2 regions of the Micromonospora sp. WMMD730 genome follow, and region 2 is predicted to be linked to the other one. Evidence: predicted binding sites of a transcription regulator. Region 2 holds the regulator's gene; the other holds the start of a gene.
What was found. Region 2 encodes HrcA, which represses chaperone genes, less so after heat shock. Its sites were predicted from a motif close to GGTTNGCACNCTCNNNNNGAGNGTGCNAACC; they were not measured.
Positions count from the first base shown of each region.

Region 1 (8,963 bases), 600 kb from region 2:
CCCAGCGGGCTGATCCCGCCCCGCACGTAACCGGTGCTCCGCTCGGCGGCGGCCCGGTCGGCCAGCGCGGCCCGCTTGCCACCCAGCGCCGCGGCCAGCGCCTTGAGGTTCAGCTCGCCGGTGACCGGGACGACCGCCACCGCCAGCGCCCCGTCGACCTCGGCGACGAGCGTCTTGAACACCCGCTCCGGCGGCACGCCGAGCGCCGCCGCGACCAGCGCGCCGTAGTTCGGCGCGTCCGGGGCGACGTCGTACGGGTGGGTGCGGTGGGCGATCTTCCGCTTGGTCAGCAGCGCCGTCGCCGCGGTGGCCTGTCCCGCCATGCCGGACACGCTAGCCCGGCGGGCCCCCGTCCGCGACCGGTCGGCCGATCAGCACCGTCGGCGCCCCGGCCACCCGGGTCAGCACCAGGCTGGCCGGATTCTCCCCGGCCAGTCGCAGGTCCCGGCGCAGCTGCTCGGGCGACAACGCCGAGCCCCGCTTGAGGATCTCCACCCGGCCGACCCGGCGCTCCCGCAGCAGTGCGCGCAGCCGCTTCAGCGAGAACGGCAGCACGTCGACGATCTCCAGGCACCTGCCGAACGGGGTGGGGCGTGGGGCGTCCGCGTAGAGGTAGGCGATGCTCGGGTCGGCGAGCGTCGCGTCGAGGGTGTCGGCCAGTTCGGCGACCAGGTGCGCCCGGACCACCGCCGGGTCCGGGTCGTACAGGTAGCGCCGTACCGGCCCGACTCCCGCCTCGACGTCACCCGTGCCGGTCAGTTGGTGGCTCCGCTCCGGGGGGTCACCGGGGACGGCCGGCTGGTGGCCGTCGGTCGCCCCGGCACCGGGACCGGTGGGCCGGTCCCCGGGGGTCGCCGGGCCGCCCGCCGGTCGCTGCCGGTCGGCGGGCCCCGCCCGCAGCACGGTCGCCCGGCGGGGCACCCCGGCGAGCGGGCCGCCCCACAGGGCCGCCTCGACCAGGTCGCCGTCGACGCTGACCCACTCCGCCTCGGCGTCGGCCGGGATCCGGGCGTGGTCGATGCCGGGGGCCACCTTCACCACCGTGTGCGGCACCCGCGCGGCCAGCCCGGTGACGAAGTCCCACGGCGGCGAGTAGGCGTCCGGGTCGAAGATCCGCCGTCCGGTGCCGGCCCGCCGTCGGGCCGGATCGCAGAAGACCGCGTCGACCCGGGTCACGTCGAACGCCGTCGCGTCGCCGCACTCCACGGTGAACCGCCCGGCCAGTCCGGCGGCCTCGGCGTTCGCGGCGGCCAGCGCGGCGGTGACCGGGTCGGCCTCCACCCCGTACACCCGGATGCCGGCGCGGGCGGCGGCGAGCGCGTCGGCACCGAGGCCGCAACCCAGGTCGGCGAGGGTGCGCACCCCGGCGGCGGCCAGCCGGGCGGCCCGCCGGTCGGCGACCACCCGGCGGGTGGCCTGCTCCAGGCCGGGGCGGGTGAGGAACATCCCGGCCGCCTCCGGGCCGAACTTGCCGACCGCGCGGCGACGCAGCTCGGCCTGGGTCAGTGCGGCGGCGGCCAGCCCGGCCGGCACCCCGCGCGAGCGCAGCGCCGCGGCCGCGACCAGCGGGTCGCCGCCGGCCACCCCGGTCGCCGCGGCGAGCGCGGCCGACCCCTCGGCGGTACGCAGCGCGGCGAACTGGTCGAGATCCACCCGCCCATTGTCCGGTCCTCCTGGGAGATCGACTCAGGCGGGCCGATGTTGCGGTGTCCGAGCGGTGTCGTCACCGCAACATCGCCACCCTTGAGTTGATCATGGCGAGCGGCGACACGAAGGGCGGCAGATTGGCACTCTCCTTGACGGAGTGCTAGCCGAGGAATAACCTGCGATTAGCACTCTCACCCCGAGGGTGCCAGCGTTCGGGCCGTCCGGCCCGGGTGCTGAACGCCAGGCGGACCGGCACCCGCGACGACGGCCCCGCCCGGTGGCATGTGGCAGATTGACGCTGGTCGGACTCTCGGCCGGCAACGAAACCAAGTACCCCAGGAGGGTATGCCCGTGACTACCGCGACCAAGGTTGCGATCAAGCCGCTCGAGGACCGGATCGTGGTCCAGGCGAACGAGGCTGAGACCACCACGGCGTCGGGCATCGTGATCCCCGACACCGCCAAGGAGAAGCCGCAGGAGGGCACCGTCCTCGCCGTCGGCCCCGGCCGGATCGACGACAAGGGCAACCGCGTGCCGCTCGACGTCAATGTCGGCGACACCGTCCTCTACTCGAAGTACGGCGGCACCGAGATCAAGTACGCCGGCGAGGAGTACCTGGTGCTCTCCGCCCGCGACGTTCTCGCGGTCATCGAGAAGTAACCAACCGATTCCCGTGTCGTCGCCCCGGTCCGGCTCGCCGGGCCGGGGCGACGACGCTTCGAAGGGACATTCATGGCGAAGATCCTGAGCTTCTCGGACGACGCCCGGCACCTGCTGGAGCACGGTGTCAACGCCCTCGCGGACGCGGTCAAGGTCACCCTCGGCCCGCGCGGGCGCAACGTCGTCCTGGACAAGAAATTCGGTGCGCCCACGATCACCAACGATGGTGTGACCATCGCCAAGGAGATCGAGCTCACCAACCCGTACGAGAACCTCGGCGCGCAGCTGGTCAAGGAGGTGGCGACGAAGACCAACGACGTCGCCGGCGACGGGACCACCACCGCGACCGTGCTGGCCCAGGCCATGGTCCGCGAGGGCCTGCGCAACGTGGCCGCCGGGGCCAACCCGACCGGCCTCAAGCGGGGCGTCGACGCGGCGGCCACCAAGGTCTCCGAGTCGCTGCTCGGTCGGGCCGTCGAGGTGGCCGACAAGAAGGCGATCGCGCACGTCGCGACGATCTCGGCGCAGGACGCCACCATCGGTGAGCTGATCGCCGAGGCGATGGAGCGGGTCGGCCGTGACGGTGTCATCACCGTCGAGGAGGGCTCCACCCTCAGCACCGAGCTGGAGGTGACCGAGGGTCTCCAGTTCGACAAGGGCTTCATCTCGCCGAACTTCGTCACCGACTCGGAGTCGCAGGAGTCGGTGCTGGAGGACCCGTACATCCTCATCACCACGCAGAAGATCTCGGCGATCGAGGAGCTGCTGCCGCTGCTGGAGAAGGTTCTCCAGAACAACAAGCCGCTGCTGATCGTCGCCGAGGACGTCGAGGGCCAGGCGCTGTCCACCCTGGTGGTCAACGCGATCCGCAAGACCGTCAAGGTCTGCGCGGTCAAGGCCCCCGGCTTCGGTGACCGCCGCAAGGCGATGCTCCAGGACATGGCGATCCTGACCGGCGCCGAGCTGGTCGCCCCGGAGCTGGGCTACCGGCTCGACCAGGTCGGCCTGGAGGCGCTCGGCACCGCCCGGCGCGTCGTGGTCGACAAGGAGAACACCACGGTCGTCGACGGCGGCGGCAAGTCCGCCGAGGTCGCCGACCGGGTCGCCCAGATCCGCAAGGAGATCGAGGCGTCCGACTCCGACTGGGACCGGGAGAAGCTGGCCGAGCGGCTGGCGAAGCTCTCCGGTGGCATCGCGGTCATCAAGGCGGGCGCGGCGACCGAGGTCGAGATGAAGGAGCGCAAGCACCGCATCGAGGACGCGATCGCCGCCACCAAGGCCGCGGTCGAGGAGGGGACGGTTCCCGGCGGCGGTGCCGCGCTGGCCCAGATCCGCTCGGTGCTCGACGACGACCTCGGCCTGACCGGTGACGAGAAGGTCGGTGTCTCGATCGTGCGCAAGGCGCTGGTCGAGCCGCTGCGCTGGATCGCCCAGAACGCCGGCCACGACGGCTACGTGGTGGTGGAGAAGGTCGCCGGCCAGGACTGGGGCCAGGGCCTCGACGCCGCCCGGGGCGAGTACGTCGACCTGGTCAAGTCCGGCATCATCGACCCGGTGAAGGTGACCCGCAACGCGGTCACCAACGCCGCGTCGATCGCCGGCCTCCTGCTGACCACCGAGAGCCTGGTGGTCGAGAAGCCGGAGCAGCCGGAGCCGGCCGCCGCCGGTGGGCACGGCCACGGCCACGGTCACGGCCACCAGCACGGCCCGGGCTTCTGACCCGGTAGCACGCCAGGTCAGGGCGCACCGTCGTACTTCGGCGGTGCGCCCTGACGCGTACGGTGACCGCTGCTTACGGAACGGTGACGTGGTTGGCGGCCGGCCCGGTCGATCGACGACACTGGCCGGATGAGCACCACCCCCCGTGGCTTCGCCGCGCTGGCCGGGGTCACCGCCGCCGTGGTGGCCATCGGTGTCGCCGAGCCGGTCGCCGTCCTCACCGGTCCCCGCTCCGCCCCGCTGATCGCGGTCGGCGGGGTCGTGGTCGACACGGTCCCCGAGCCGCTCAAGCAGTTCGCCATCGAGGTCTTCGGCAGGTACGACAAGATCGCCCTGCTGGTCGGCACGGCGGTGCTGCTGGCGGCGTTCGCCGCCGGGATCGGTGTGCTCGCCGCGCGGCGGCTCGCGGTCGGGCTGGTGGGCATCGCGGCGTTCACCGGTCTCGGTGTCGCCGCCGCGCTCACCCGGGCCGGCGCGGATGCCGCCGATGCGCTCCCCGCCCTGGTCGGCGGGGGGTTGGGCGGGCTGGTGCTCTGGGCCTTCGTGGCCGGTCCCTGGCAGCTCGACCCGTGGCCCTGGCAGCCGCCCACCCCGCTGCCGGCCGCCCACCCCGGGCCGCCCCCGGTGCCCGGGACGTCGCCGGCCGCCGGGTCGCTTCCGGCCGGTGGGCCGCCGGTGGCCGGTCCAGCGGTGGACCGGGGCGACGGTGTGCCGGCCGCCGGGTCGACGGCGGGCGAACGCCGGGGGGCCGACGGGCCGGGTGCCCCTGCGGGTCCGGCCGGCGGGCCGCCCGTCGGCTGGGAGCCGTTGGAGTCGACCGACCCGGAGTCCCGGCGGCGGTTCCTGCGTGGTGCGGGCCTGCTCGCGGGCGTGGCGACCGTGGCGGGGCTGGGCGGGCACTGGCTCGCCGGGCGGCGGGGGGTGTCGGCGGCCCGGGAGGCGGTCGCGTTGCCCACCCCGTCGGCGGTGGCGCCGACGGTGCCGGCGGGGGCAGACCTGTCCCTGGCCCAGCTCGCCCCCTACACCACGCCGAACGGCGGCTTCTACCGGATCGACACGGCGCTGGTGGTGCCGCAGGTGGATCCGGAGACCTGGCGGCTGCGCATCCACGGTCGGGTGCGCAACCCGATCGAGTTGACCTTCGCCGAGTTGCTCGCCCGCCCGATGGTGGAGCGGTACGTCACCCTCGCCTGCGTCTCCAACGAGGTGGGTGGGGATCTGATCGGCAACGCCCGGTGGCTGGGCGTACCGATCCGGGAACTGCTCGACGAGGCGGAACCGGAGGAGGGGGCCGACCAGGTGGTCGGCCGCTCGGTCGACGGTTGGACCTGCGGCACCCCGACGGCGGCGCTGCGCGACGGGCGGGACGCCCTGCTGGCGGTGGGGATGAACGGCGAGCCGCTGCCCGTCGAGCACGGCTTCCCGGTGCGGATGGTGGTGCCGGGCCTCTACGGGTACGTGTCGGCCTGCAAGTGGGTGACCGAGCTGGAGCTGACCAGTTTCGCCGACTTCGACGCGTACTGGGTGCCGCGTGGCTGGTCGGCGCAGGGGCCGGTGAAGACGCAGTCGCGGATCGACACCCCCCGCGCGCGTAACCGGCTCACCACGGGCGAGGTGACGGTGGCCGGGGTGGCCTGGGCGCAGCACCGGGGGATCAGCCGGGTCGAGGTACGCGTCGACGGCGGCGCGTGGCAGGAGGCGACCCTCGCCCCGACGGTGTCGGTGGACACCTGGGTGCAGTGGTCGTGGCGGTGGGTGGCGACCCCGGGTGAGCACACCCTCCAGGTGCGGGCGACCGACCGGGACGGCGAGACGCAGACCCCGTTGACCGCGCCGGTCGCCCCGGACGGAGCGACCGGGTGGCACAGCGTCACAGTCACCGTGCGCTGATTCCTCATCAGCGTTAAGTCATCAAGATTGATCAATGTGCGGATAGCCGAAAATTCCACAGCGATATCGAGGGTTGAGGCTGTGGGAGCGCTCCCGTAACATACCTGACGCGACTGTTAACGTTAACCTAACAACGGCCACCACCAATGTGCAGGTCGCCATCCCGTCAGGAGGGTGTTTTATGTCCAGATCCAGATCGGCCAATGTCGGCCTGATCTCGGCCGGTGTCGCGTTGCTGGCGTCGGCGTCGGTAGTCACCGCGCTGCCCGCAGGCGCGGCGGCGGCGGGATGCTCGGTGAACTACACCGTCTCCTCGGAGTGGGGCGGTGGCTTCGGGGCCAACGTCGCCATCACCAACCTGGGCGACGCGCTGAGCAGTTGGACGCTGACCTGGTCCTTCGCCTCCGGGCAGTCGGTGACCCAGGCGTGGAACGCGACCGTGACGCAGAGCGGCTCGGCGGTGACCGCCAAGAACGTCAGCTACAACGGCGCGATCCCCACCAACGGCTCGGTGTCGTTCGGCTTCAACGGGGCCTGGACGTCCAGCAACCCCGTCCCGACGAGCTTCGCGCTCAACGGGGTGGCCTGCAACGGTGGCACGACGCCGACCAACCCGCCCACCACGCCGCCGACGACCGCGCCCCCCACCACCCCGCCCCCCACGACCCCGCCGCCGACCACGCCCCCGCCGACCACCCCGCCGCCGACGGGCAACTGCTCCCTGCCGACGTCCTACCGCTGGTCGTCGACCGGTCCGCTGGCGCAGCCGAAGGCCGGCTGGGCGTCACTCAAGGACTTCACCATCGCCCCCTACCAGGGCAAGCAGTTGGTGTACGCCACCACCCACAGCAGCAGCGCCACCGGCGGCTGGGGTTCGATGAACTTCGGCCTGGTCGACAACCTCAACCAGCTCGCCACGGCGCCCCAGAACACCATGAGCCAGAGCACCGTCGCGCCGTCGCTGTTCTACTTCGCGCCGAAGAACATCTGGATCCTCGCCCACCAGTGGGGCCCGACGTCGTTCTCGTACCGCACGTCGACCAACCCGGCCAACGCCAACGGCTGGTCGGCTGCGCAGACCCTGTCGACCGCGAAGATCACCGACTCCGGCACCGGCGTGATCGACCAGACGATCATCGGCGACGACCAGAACATGTACCTGTTCTTCGCCGGTGACAACGGCAAGATCTACCGCCAGATCATGCCGATCGGGAACTTCCCGGGCAGCTTCGGCTCCAGCTACACGACCATCATGAGCGACACCTCGGAGAACATCTTCGAGGCGCCGCAGGTCTACAAGGTCGCGGGCCGCAACCAGTACCTGATGATCATCGAGGCCCGGACCAGCTCCTGGGAGCGCTACTTCCGCTCGTTCACGGCGACCAGCCTGGGCGGCACCTGGACGCCGAACGCGACGACCTACAACAACCCGTTCGCGGGCAAGGCCAACAGCGGTGCCACCTGGACCAACGACATCAGCCACGGTGAGCTGCTGCGCACCAGCGCGGACCAGACGAACACGATCGACCCGTGCAACCTGCAACTGCTCTACCAGGGCCGCGCCACGAACTCGGGTGGTGACTACGGCCTCCTGCCCTACCGGCCGGGTCTGCTGACCCTGCAGCGCTGACGGCGTGACGCAGGTGCGACCCCGCTGTTCCTGACTCCCGCGACCGGCGGCGAAAGCCGTACCGGGTGAGCCGCACGACGGCTCGGAGCAGGATCGGGTGGAATGAAGGGGCGGGTCCGGCACAGCCGGGCCCGCCCCGCTTTTCGTACCTGCCGGCCCGGCGTCGGACCACGGGCCGGGAAACGACGAGGCCGCACTCCGATTTCCGGAGCGCGGCCTCGTCGAGGTGTGGCGGGTCGGTCAGGCGATCTTGCGCTGGGCCGGTACGGCGGTCTTGTGCGAAGCGCCGAGCCGGGCCTCCATGCGGGCGATGTCCACCCGGGTCTGCCGGCGGTCGGCCAGGTCCTCCCAGCCGAGGGCGAGCAGCCGCAGCCGCTCGGACTCGCTGAGGCCGCCCCAGACGCCGTACGGCTCCCGCACGGACAGGGCGTGCGCCGCGCATTCGGCCCGCACGGGGCAGGCCTGGCAGACGGACTTGGCGCCGGACTCCCGGCGCAGCCGGGACGAACCGCGCTCGCCGTCCGGGTGGAAGAACTGCGCGCTGTCCCGACCCCGACAGGCGCCGAGACGCTGCCAGTCCCACAGATCGACGATGGGTCCGGGCAGTCTACGTACGTTCGACATCAGCACCCCTCCTCCCGCGCGGCACCGCGGAGATCCTCGTTGAACCGGCGTCCGGGCTGTGGTCCGCGCTGGCGTACCCCGTTTCCGGCGTGGAGCCTCGGTACCCGAACCCTCGCCGACTCACACGTGTTGAGATCGAAAACCCGAAGCCTCCTGCGTCATATGACCCAAATGTCGGAAAAGTTCAGAGGATTGCCCGGAACCTCCTCCCCGGTGGACCCCGTCATGGTCTGCTCGTGTCCGGAGAGGAGACCACCGTGCGTACCGTTCTCGTATGCGTTCGGACACCGATCGCCGCGCAGCAGTTGACCAACGCGGCGGCGCGACTCGGCCTGGCCGCGGTCGTCCGGACAGCCGTCTCCGATCCCGAGGTGATGCTGCGGCTCGCCGAGCGCCCGGTCGACGTGGTGCTGGCCGACACGGCGCTCACCCGGCCGGACAGCGCCGGCTTCGTGCGCCGGGTGCTCGCCCGCGCCCCGCAGGCCGCGGTGCTGCTGCTCGGCACCGAGGAGTCGGAGGCGGCGGCGGCCACCATCAGCGCCGGGGCCCGGGGCCTGATCCAGGGTGCCGACCACGACCTGACCAGCGCGGTGGCGAAGGCGTTGCTGCTGCTCGCAGCGCCCGGCCGGTCCGCCCGGCACCGGGTCGCCGACCCCGCCCGGGACACCGCCGCGGTCGGCGCGCCCCCGCGACCCGGTCGCCCGCCCGCGCCGGGCTGGTCGCCGCCGCCGGCCGACGGTACGCCCGGCGCGCCGTCGGTGGTGCCCGTGCAACGCGGCGACGACGAGGTCGA
Region 1 covers NZ_JBMHML010000002.1:615,971-624,933, forward strand. The annotation lists gene ybaK (Cys-tRNA(Pro) deacylase) at 1-323, opposite strand, end outside; gene ACN265_RS02930 (THUMP-like domain-containing protein) at 334-1,653, opposite strand; gene groES (co-chaperone GroES) at 1,993-2,307, shown strand; gene groL (chaperonin GroEL) at 2,380-4,026, shown strand; gene ACN265_RS02945 (molybdopterin-dependent oxidoreductase) at 4,156-5,916, shown strand; gene ACN265_RS02950 (non-reducing end alpha-L-arabinofuranosidase family hydrolase) at 6,098-7,546, shown strand; gene ACN265_RS02955 (WhiB family transcriptional regulator) at 7,787-8,170, opposite strand; gene ACN265_RS02960 (response regulator transcription factor) at 8,428-8,963, shown strand, end outside.
Region 1: the regulator HrcA is predicted to act here: its motif matches at 1,828-1,858, upstream of groES (co-chaperone GroES).

Region 2 (8,963 bases):
CCTGATGATCCAGCGACTCGGCCTCTACAACACCCTGCCCAGCCTGATCCTCACCTACCTGGGCTTCTCGCTGCCGTTCGCGGTGTGGATGCTGCGCGGCTTCGTGGCGGCCGTGCCGAAGGAACTGGAGGAGGCCGCCGCCATCGACGGCGCCAGCCGCGTCCAGACCTTCCGCAAGGTCCTCTTCCCGCTGGTCGCGCCCGGCCTGGTGGCCACCAGCATCTTCTCCTTCATCACCGCCTGGAACGAGCTGATCTTCGCGTTGACCTTCGTCAACGACCAGAGCCGTTACACCCTGCCGGTGGCGATGACCTTCTTCTTCGGCCGCGACGACACCGCCTGGGGGTCGGTGATGGCCGCCTCCACCCTGTTCACCCTCCCCGTGATCGTCTTCTTCCTGCTGGTGCAGCGCCGGATGGTCTCCGGTCTGGTGGCGGGCGCCGTCAAGGGCTGAGCCGGGACGCCGACCACCCGCGCCCGGCCGTACCCTGGGGCCATGACGGGCAGGGTGGCGGCGGTGAACCTCGGCGTGGTGACGCAGGCGCGGTGGGCGGGTGACGCGAGCGGGCGCAGCGGCATCGACAAGCGGCCGGTCGACGGCCCGGTGCTGCTGCGCGCCGACGGGGTGGCCGGCGACTTCATCGGCGAACGGCCCCAGCACGGCGGCCCCGAGCAGGCGGTCTACGCCTACGCGCAGGAGGACGCCGGCTGGTGGTCGGCCGAACTGGGCCGCGACATCAGCCCCGGCGGCTTCGGTGAGAACCTGACCACCTGGGCGGTGGACGTGACCGGCGCGGTGATCGGCGAACGCTGGGCGGTCGGCTCGGCGCTGCTCCAGGTCACCAAGCCGCGCACCCCGTGCACGACCTTCGCCGGTTTCTGGGGGGTGCCCGACCTGATCAAGCGGTTCACCGTCCGGGCCGCCCCCGGGGCCTACCTGCGGGTGCTGCGCGACGGCGAGGTGAGCGCGGGCGACCCGGTGGCGGTGGTGGACCGGCCGGCGCACGGCGTCACCATCGGTGAGGTGTTCCGGGCCACCAGCCTGGAGCCGGAGCTGCTGCCCCGGCTGCTCGACGTCCCCGAACTGCCCGCCTCGACCAGGGAGAAGGTCCGCCGCCGGTTGAACGTCGCCGACTGACCACACCGGCCCGCCGGCCGGTCAGGCGGGGTCGGCGAAGACCTCGGCCAGCACCCGGGGCCCGGTCGCCCGGCCGTCGGCGACCTTCGCCCACCGGCCGTTGTCGGCGTTCCACTCCAGCCCGTCGAAGCGCACCCGCTTCACCCCGTGGTCGGGGGCGTGCGAGACCAGCCAGTGCGCGTACCGCCAGCCGTCCCGGGCATCCGAGGCGGGCACCGTCACGTCGGTCAGCTCGGCCACCGCACCGGCGTCGGGCAACCCCCAGTCGAGGGTCAGGCCACGGGTCAGCTCGGCCACCGCGGCCTGCCCGCGCATCACCGGGGTACGCCCCACCGTGCAGGCCACCGCGCCGGTCGCCTCGCCGAGCAGGGCCCGCGCCAGCACCTGGGACTCGTCGGCCCACTTCTGGTACGCCTTCGGGTACGCCGAACGCTGCACCGCCTGGGCCGCGTCGGTGACCTCCATCCGCTCCCAGCCGCGCACCTTCTTCAGCGCCTTGTAGAACCGGTTCGCCGCGTACCGCTGGTCGCGGATCTGCTCCGGGGTGCCCCAACCCTGGCTGGGGCGCTGCTGGAACAGGCCGAGCGAGTCTCGGTCACCGTGGGCGAGGTTACGCAGCCCCGACTCCTGGTACGCGGTGGCCAGGGCGACCACCACGGCCTGCTCGGGCATCTGCCGCTGCATGCCGATGGCGGCGATGGTGGCCGCGTTGGCCATCTGGTCGGCGTCGAGCTTGACGGTGCCGTCGGCCTGCACGGTGCAACTGCGGCCGGCGACGGGAAGCCGGAACTCCCCGTCGAGTTGACGGACTCCCCAGCCCCCGACGATGGCGAACAACGCCACCACGACCCCGGCTGCCACGAATGTCCGTGTCCGCACCCGCACCTCCCGTTTCAACGTTCGCCAAGCGTACGTCGCCAACCGTCGGCCCCGGGTCGGTCGACCGGTTCACGTTCCCGTGCAGAATCGGAAGAAACCAGGTCAATCCCGGGGCACCCAGGCCGCGTCCCGCTTCTGTCGGAACGCCTCCACGCCCTCGCGGCCCTCGGCGGACAGGAAGTAGCCGGTGGACCGGGCGGACAGGTCGGCGATCTCCGCCCGCAGGTCGGTGGCGGCCGGGCGGCGCAGCAGCTCCTTCGTCCCGGCCAGCGCCCCCGGCGCGCCCCGCACCAGCGACGCGCAGTACCGGGCCACCGCCGCGTCCAGCTCGCCGGCCGGCACGGCGGCGGTCACCAGCCCCACCTCGGCGGCCCGCCGGCCGTCGAAGGTGTCGCCGGTCAGGTACAGCTCGGCGGCGGCCCGGGGGTGCAGCCGGGGTAGCACGGTCGCCGAGATCACCGCCGGGATCACCCCGATCCGCACCTCGGTGAAGGCGAACGTCGCCTCCTGCGCGCAGACCGCCAGGTCGGCCGCCGCGATCAGGCCCAACCCGCCGGCCCGCGCCGGCCCGGCCACCCGCGCCAGCACCGGCTTCGGGCACTGGCGCACCGCCACCAGCACGTCACCGAGCATCCCGGCCGGCACCGACCCGCTGGCGTACGCCGCCGCCGTCTCCTTGAGGTCCGCGCCGGAGCAGAAGACCGGGCCGGTGTGGTCCAGCACGACCACCCGGACCGCGTCGTCGGCGACCGCCCCGGCGATCCCGGCCAGCAGCTCGGTCATCAACGGGGTGGACAGCGCGTTGCGGTTGTGCGGGCTGTCCAGGGTGAGGGTGGTCACCCCACGGGCCGTGGCGACCCGCACGAGTCGGTCGGGAGAGGTCATGCCGGGCACACTAGTGGCCATGCCCGGCGTCCTTCCAGATGGTGAGACCGTTCCCGTCGACGGCGCGCTGCCCGGCACCGCCCTGCGCGGGGTCGGCGCGCGCGGGTTCGGTGTCTACCTGCACGTGCCGTTCTGCGCCAGCCGGTGCGGATACTGCGACTTCAACACCTACACCGCCGCCGAGCTGGGCGGGGGCGTCGGCCGGGAGTCGTACGCCGACACCGTGCTGACCGAGTTGGCGCTCGCCGCCCGGGTGCTCGCCGACGCCCCACCGCCCCGGGTCGACACGGTCTTCGTCGGCGGCGGCACCCCCACCCTGCTGCCCGCCGACGACCTGGCCCGGCTGCTCGACGGCATCGACCGCACCTGGGGGCTGGCCGCCGACGCCGAGGTCACCACCGAGGCCAACCCCGAGTCGGTGACCCCCGGATCGCTGAAGACCCTGCGCGCCGCCGGCTACACCCGGATCTCGCTGGGCATGCAGTCCGCCGCCGCCGGGGTGCTGGCCGTCCTCGACCGCACCCACCGCCCGGGACGCGCCGTCGAGGCCGCCCGGGAGGCCCGCGACGCCGGGTTCGACCACGTCAACCTCGACCTGATCTACGGCACGCCGGGGGAGCGCCCGGAGGACTTCGCCGCCTCGCTGGAGCAGGTGGTCGCCGCCGGGGTCGACCACGTCAGCGCGTACGCCCTGATCGTGGAGGACGGCACCCGGCTGGCGGCCCGGATGCGGCGCGGCGAGCTGCCGTACCCCTCCGACGACGTCGCGGCGGACCGCTACCTGGCCGCCGAGGCCGCCCTCGACGCGGCCGGTTTCTCCTGGTACGAGGTCTCCAACTGGGCGCGCGGCGGGGCGGCCCGGTGCCGGCACAACCTGCTCTACTGGACCGGCGGCGACTGGTGGGGCCTCGGCCCGGGGGCGCACAGCCACGTCGGCGGGGTGCGCTGGTGGAACGTCAAACACCCCACGACGTACGCGCAGCGGCTCGCCGCCGGGCACTCACCCGGCCTGGCCCGGGAGATCCTCACCCCGGCCGAGACGCACACGGAGGACGTGATGCTGCGGCTGCGGCTCGCCTCCGGGCTGCCGCTGGACGTGCTGGACGACGCGGGTCGGGCCGCCGCCGCCCGCGCGCTCGCCGACGGGCTGCTGGACCCGGTGGCCTATCCGCAGGGACAGGCGGTGCTCACCCTGCGGGGCCGGCTGCTGGCCGACGCGGTGGTCCGCGACCTGCTGCCCTGAGCGTGGCCGCGCCGGCCCGCCGCGCACCCTGCCGGGGCGCGCCGGGGCCGGCGGTGGTGCCCGACCGGCCGGGGGAGCGGCCGGTCGGGACTCACTTGATGAAGCTGGTGGACATCGGGTAGCGGTAGGCCTGACCCTCGTTGGCCTTCATGCCGGCGATGATCCCGAACAGGATCTGGATCACCACGACCGCGATGCTGGGCAGGAAGAGCAGGCACCAGCTCACGAAGAGCAGCACGAACGCGATGATCGACCAGAGGATCTGGAAGTTCAGCGCGGCCAGGGCCTGCGCCCGGACGGCCGGCGACTGCTGCCCGCGTACCAGGTAGGCGATCAGCGGGGCGACGAAGCCGAGCGGGCCGAAGCTGATCAGCGCGCCGGCGGCACCGCCGAAGTGCGCGACCAGCGCCCAGGTCTTGTCCTCGCTGTTGGCGTAGCCGCCGCTCGGCGCACCGTAGGCGCCGCCGGTCGGATATCCGCCACCGGGCGGGGGGTAGCCACCCGGCGGGGGGTAGCCGCCCGCGGGCGGCTGGTCACCGGTGGGCGGCGGATACCCGCCGGGCGGGGGGTACCCGCCCGCACCCGGCGCGCCGGACAGTGGTGCGGTGGGCGGCTCGTATGGCGAGCCCTGGGGCGCGGTCGGGTCCGGCGGGAACCCGTCGCCCGCGCCGGGAGGGCGAGGTGGTTCAGTCATGCCCGCCACGGTAGGGGCTGTCGGCAAGGGTGCACCAGAGCGACACTGGTGAGGTTGGCCTCGACCGTGCGTCAACGCCCCCGCCGGCTTGGTCCGTCTTGATCATATCGGCGGCGGTACTGCCGACGTAGACTGGCACTCGCTACAGTCGAGTGCCAGAGTGCTCGCCCGGGTGCGGCAGCGCCCGCAACGACGTGCGTCAGGAGGTGGGAGATGGGTCTCGACGACCGCAAACTCGCCGTGCTGCGGGCGATCGTCGAGGACTACGTCGCCACGCAGGAGCCCGTCGGCAGCAAGACGCTCGTCGAGCGGCACCAGCTCGGGGTCTCCCCGGCGACCGTCCGCAACGACATGGCGGTGCTGGAGGAGGAAGGCTACATCCGGCAGCCGCACACCAGCGCCGGCCGGGTCCCCACCGACCGGGGCTACCGTCTCTTCGTCGACCGGCTCTCCCGGGTCAAGCCGCTCAGCCCGGCCGAACGCCGGGCCATCGAGCGCTTCCTGGTCGGCGCGGTCGACCTCGACGACGTGGTGCACCGCACCGTACGCCTGCTGGCGCAGCTCACCCGACAGGTCGCCGTGGTGCAGTACCCGTCGCTGGCCCGCTCGTCGGTGCGCCACCTGGAACTGGTGCCGATCTCCACCACCCGGCTGATGCTGGTCATGATCGCCGACACCGGGCGGGTCGAGCAGCGGCTGGTCGAGCTGGCCGCGCCGGTCCCCGCCGACGACGTCCTCGACCTGCGCCGGCTGGTCAACGAGAAACTGGTCGGGAGTCGGTTGTCCGACACTCCGCCGTTGGTGCAGGCGCTTGTCGACGAGAGCGCGCCGCATCTGCGCGGCGCGATGACCACCCTGTCCACCGTGCTGCTGGAAACCCTGGTGGAGCGCACCGAGGAACGGCTCGCGCTGGCCGGCACCGCCAACCTCACCCGGGGTGGCCTGCTCGACTTCCAGGGCTCGCTGCGACCCATCCTGGAGGCGCTCGAAGAGGAGGTCGTGCTGCTCAAGCTGATCGGCGAGGCGGAGCCGAGCACCACCCGGGTGCTGATCGGCGACGAGAACGAGGTCGACAATCTCCGTGCCGCCTCGGTGGTCAGCACCGGGTACGGCCCGGGCAGCACCATCGTGGGCGGGCTGGGCGTGCTCGGCCCGACCCGGATGGACTACCCCGGCACCATCGCCACGGTGCGGGCCGTGGCACGCTACGTGGGCGAGCTGCTGGCCCAGAACTGACCAGTCAGGGCCGGCGGCCGGCTCCGGCCGCCGACCGGCGCAAACGCGAGACGAACATGAGGACACGGAACGCAGTGGCCAGGGACTACTACGGCATTCTCGGCGTGAGCCGGGAAGCCTCCGACGACGAGATCAAGCGCGCCTACCGCAAGCTGGCGCGGCAGTTCCACCCGGACGTCAATCCGGACCCGGAGGCACAGGAGAAGTTCAAGGACATCAACGCCGCGTACGAGGTCCTCTCGGACGACCGGAAGCGGCAGATCGTCGACCTGGGTGGCGACCCGCTCGCCCCGGGCGGCGGGGGCGCCGGCGGCCCGGGTGGCCCCGGCGGGGCCGGTCCGTTCGTCGGCTTCCAGGACATCATGGACGCCTTCTTCGGCGGCGCGGCCGGTGGCGCCCGTGGCCCACGGCCGCGGACCCGGCCCGGGGCCGACGCGATCCTGCGGCTGGAACTGGATCTGCACGAGACCGCCTTCGGCGTCGAGGCCCCGATCACGGTCGACACCGCCGTGCTCTGCACCACCTGCTCCGGGGCCGGCACCGCGGCCGGCACCCACCTGGCGACCTGCGAGGCGTGCGGCGGCCGGGGCGAGGTGCAGTCGGTACAGCGCACCTTCCTCGGCCAGGTCGTCTCGGCCCGGCCGTGCACCGTCTGCCAGGGCTACGGCACCACCATCCCGCACCCCTGCCCGACCTGCGCCGGCGACGGGCGGGTACGGACCCGCCGCTCGCTGACCGTCAAGATCCCGGCGGGCGTCGAGGACGGCATGCGCATCCGGCTCGCCCAGCAGGGCGAGGTCGGCCCGGGTGGCGGCACCGCCGGTGACCTCTACGTCGAGATCCACGAGCGGCCGCACGACGTCTACTCCCGCAAGGGCGACGACCTGCACTGCCGGGTCACCGTGCCGATGACCGCCGCCGCGCTGGGCACCCGGCTCACCATCAAGACGCTGGACAGCGACGAGACCGTCGACGTCAAGGCCGGCACCCAGCCGGGCAGCACGCTGCGGCTGCGCGCCCGGGGCGTACCGCACCTGCGCGGCACCGGCCGGGGCGACCTCTACGTCCACCTCGACGTGCGTACCCCCACCAAGCTCGACGCCGACCAGGAGAAGATGCTGCGGGACTTCGCCAAGACCCGGGGCGAGGAGGTCGCCGAGCTGAGCAAGCAGGGCGGCTTCTTCTCCCGGATGCGCGACGCCTTCAACGGCCACGCCTGACCGGTCGGGCTTGTCTCGGTCGGCCTGTCCCGTTCGATCTTGATCCGGTCGGTCTCGTGCCGGTCGGCTCGTCCCGGTTGGGGCGTGCCGGTCGGGCCGGCGTCCCGGGTGGCTTCCCGGCCGGCCCGGCCGGTTAGCCTGATCGGCGTGTCCGCGCCACTGTTCCTGGTCGAGTCGCTGCCCCCTGCCGACCAGTTCACCCTGGACGGCCCCGAGGGGCACCACGCCGCCACCGTGCAACGGCTGCGCGTCGGCGAGGAACTGCTGCTCGCCGACGGGCGGGGCGGCACCGCCACCGCCGTGGTCACCGCCGTCGGTCGGGGTGCCCTCGACCTCACCGTCACCTCCCGGGGGTACGTCGACGCGGACGTCCCCCGGCTGGTCGTGGTGCAGGGCATCGCCAAGGGCGACCGGGGCGAGCTGGCCGTACAGGCGATGACCGAGGTCGGGGTGGACGAGATCGTGCCCTGGGCGGCATCCCGCTCGGTGGCGCAGTGGCGCGGCGACCGGGGCGTACGGGCCCGGGACAAGTGGGTGGCGACGGCCCGGGAGGCAGCCAAACAGGCCCGCCGGGCGTGGCTGCCGGTGGTGGCCGGTACCCCGGACGAGTCCACCGCCGCGGTGGCCCGCCGGATCGCCGGGGCGGGCACGGCGTTCGTCCTGCACGAGGAGGCCGACGACCGGCTCACCACTGTCGACCTGCCGAGCACCGGCGAGATCGTCCTGGTCGTCGGGCCCGAGGGCGGCGTCGCCCCGACCGAGCTGACCACCTTCACCGACGCGGGCGCCCGCGCGGTACGTCTGGGCCCCTCGGTCCTACGCACCTCCACCGCCGGCCCCGCCGCCCTGGCCGTCCTCGCCACCCGCCTCTCCCGCTGGTAACCACCCCACCCATCCCTCCCCGCCTGCCCCCGCCCTGCCCCGGTGATCAAGAGGTTTGCGTCATCCTCCGGCTCGATCCCCGCCCCGAACCTCTTGATCACCGCCCCTCAACGCCGCCTCGTACCACCGTCTCCCGGCGGTGTCCCCTCGTGATCAAGAGGTTTGCGTCATCGGCGGGCCCGGGATTGACGCAAACCTCTTGATCACCGGGGCAGGGGCGGAAGGGGCGGTGTGGGAGGGGCGGGCGGGGGAGTGGGGGAGGGGTGGTCTTTAGAGTGGGGGGATGGGAGCCGACTGTCTGTTCTGCCGCATCGTCGCCGGGGAGATTCCGGCCACCATCGTCAAGGAGACCGCCACCACCCTGGCCTTCCGTGACATCGGGCCGAAGGCGCCGGTGCACGTGCTGATCATCCCCAAGGAGCACTACGCCGATGTGGCGACGCTCGGTCAGGGTGACCCGGGGCTGGCCGGCGAGGTCCTGGCCACGGCGGCGGCGGTGGCCGAGGACGAGGGGCTGACCGGTGACGGCTTCCGGCTGATGTTCAACACCGGCCCGTACGGCGGCCAGGAGGTCTTCCACGTGCACGCCCACCTGCTCGGCGGCGCGCCCCTGGGCCCGATGCTGGCCCGGGACCTGGTGTGACGTCGACGGCCGACCCGGAACCCGACCCGGACGGCCAGGGGGCACCCACCCGGCGTCGGCTGGAACGGATGGTCCGTGGCACCCAGGCGCAGGCACGGGTGCCGGCCCTGGCGGTGGCGCTGCACCGGGCCGACGGTCCGCTC
Region 2 covers NZ_JBMHML010000002.1:1,214,948-1,223,910, forward strand. The annotation lists gene ACN265_RS05580 (carbohydrate ABC transporter permease) at 1-454, shown strand, start outside; gene ACN265_RS05585 (MOSC domain-containing protein) at 497-1,138, shown strand; gene ACN265_RS05590 (hypothetical protein) at 1,160-2,023, opposite strand; gene ACN265_RS05595 (enoyl-CoA hydratase-related protein) at 2,120-2,902, opposite strand; gene hemW (radical SAM family heme chaperone HemW) at 2,922-4,145, shown strand; gene ACN265_RS05605 (DUF4870 domain-containing protein) at 4,237-4,839, opposite strand; gene hrcA (heat-inducible transcriptional repressor HrcA) at 5,053-6,075, shown strand; gene dnaJ (molecular chaperone DnaJ) at 6,150-7,295, shown strand; gene ACN265_RS05620 (16S rRNA (uracil(1498)-N(3))-methyltransferase) at 7,443-8,177, shown strand; gene ACN265_RS05625 (histidine triad nucleotide-binding protein) at 8,461-8,820, shown strand; gene ACN265_RS05630 (serine hydrolase domain-containing protein) at 8,889-8,963, shown strand, end outside.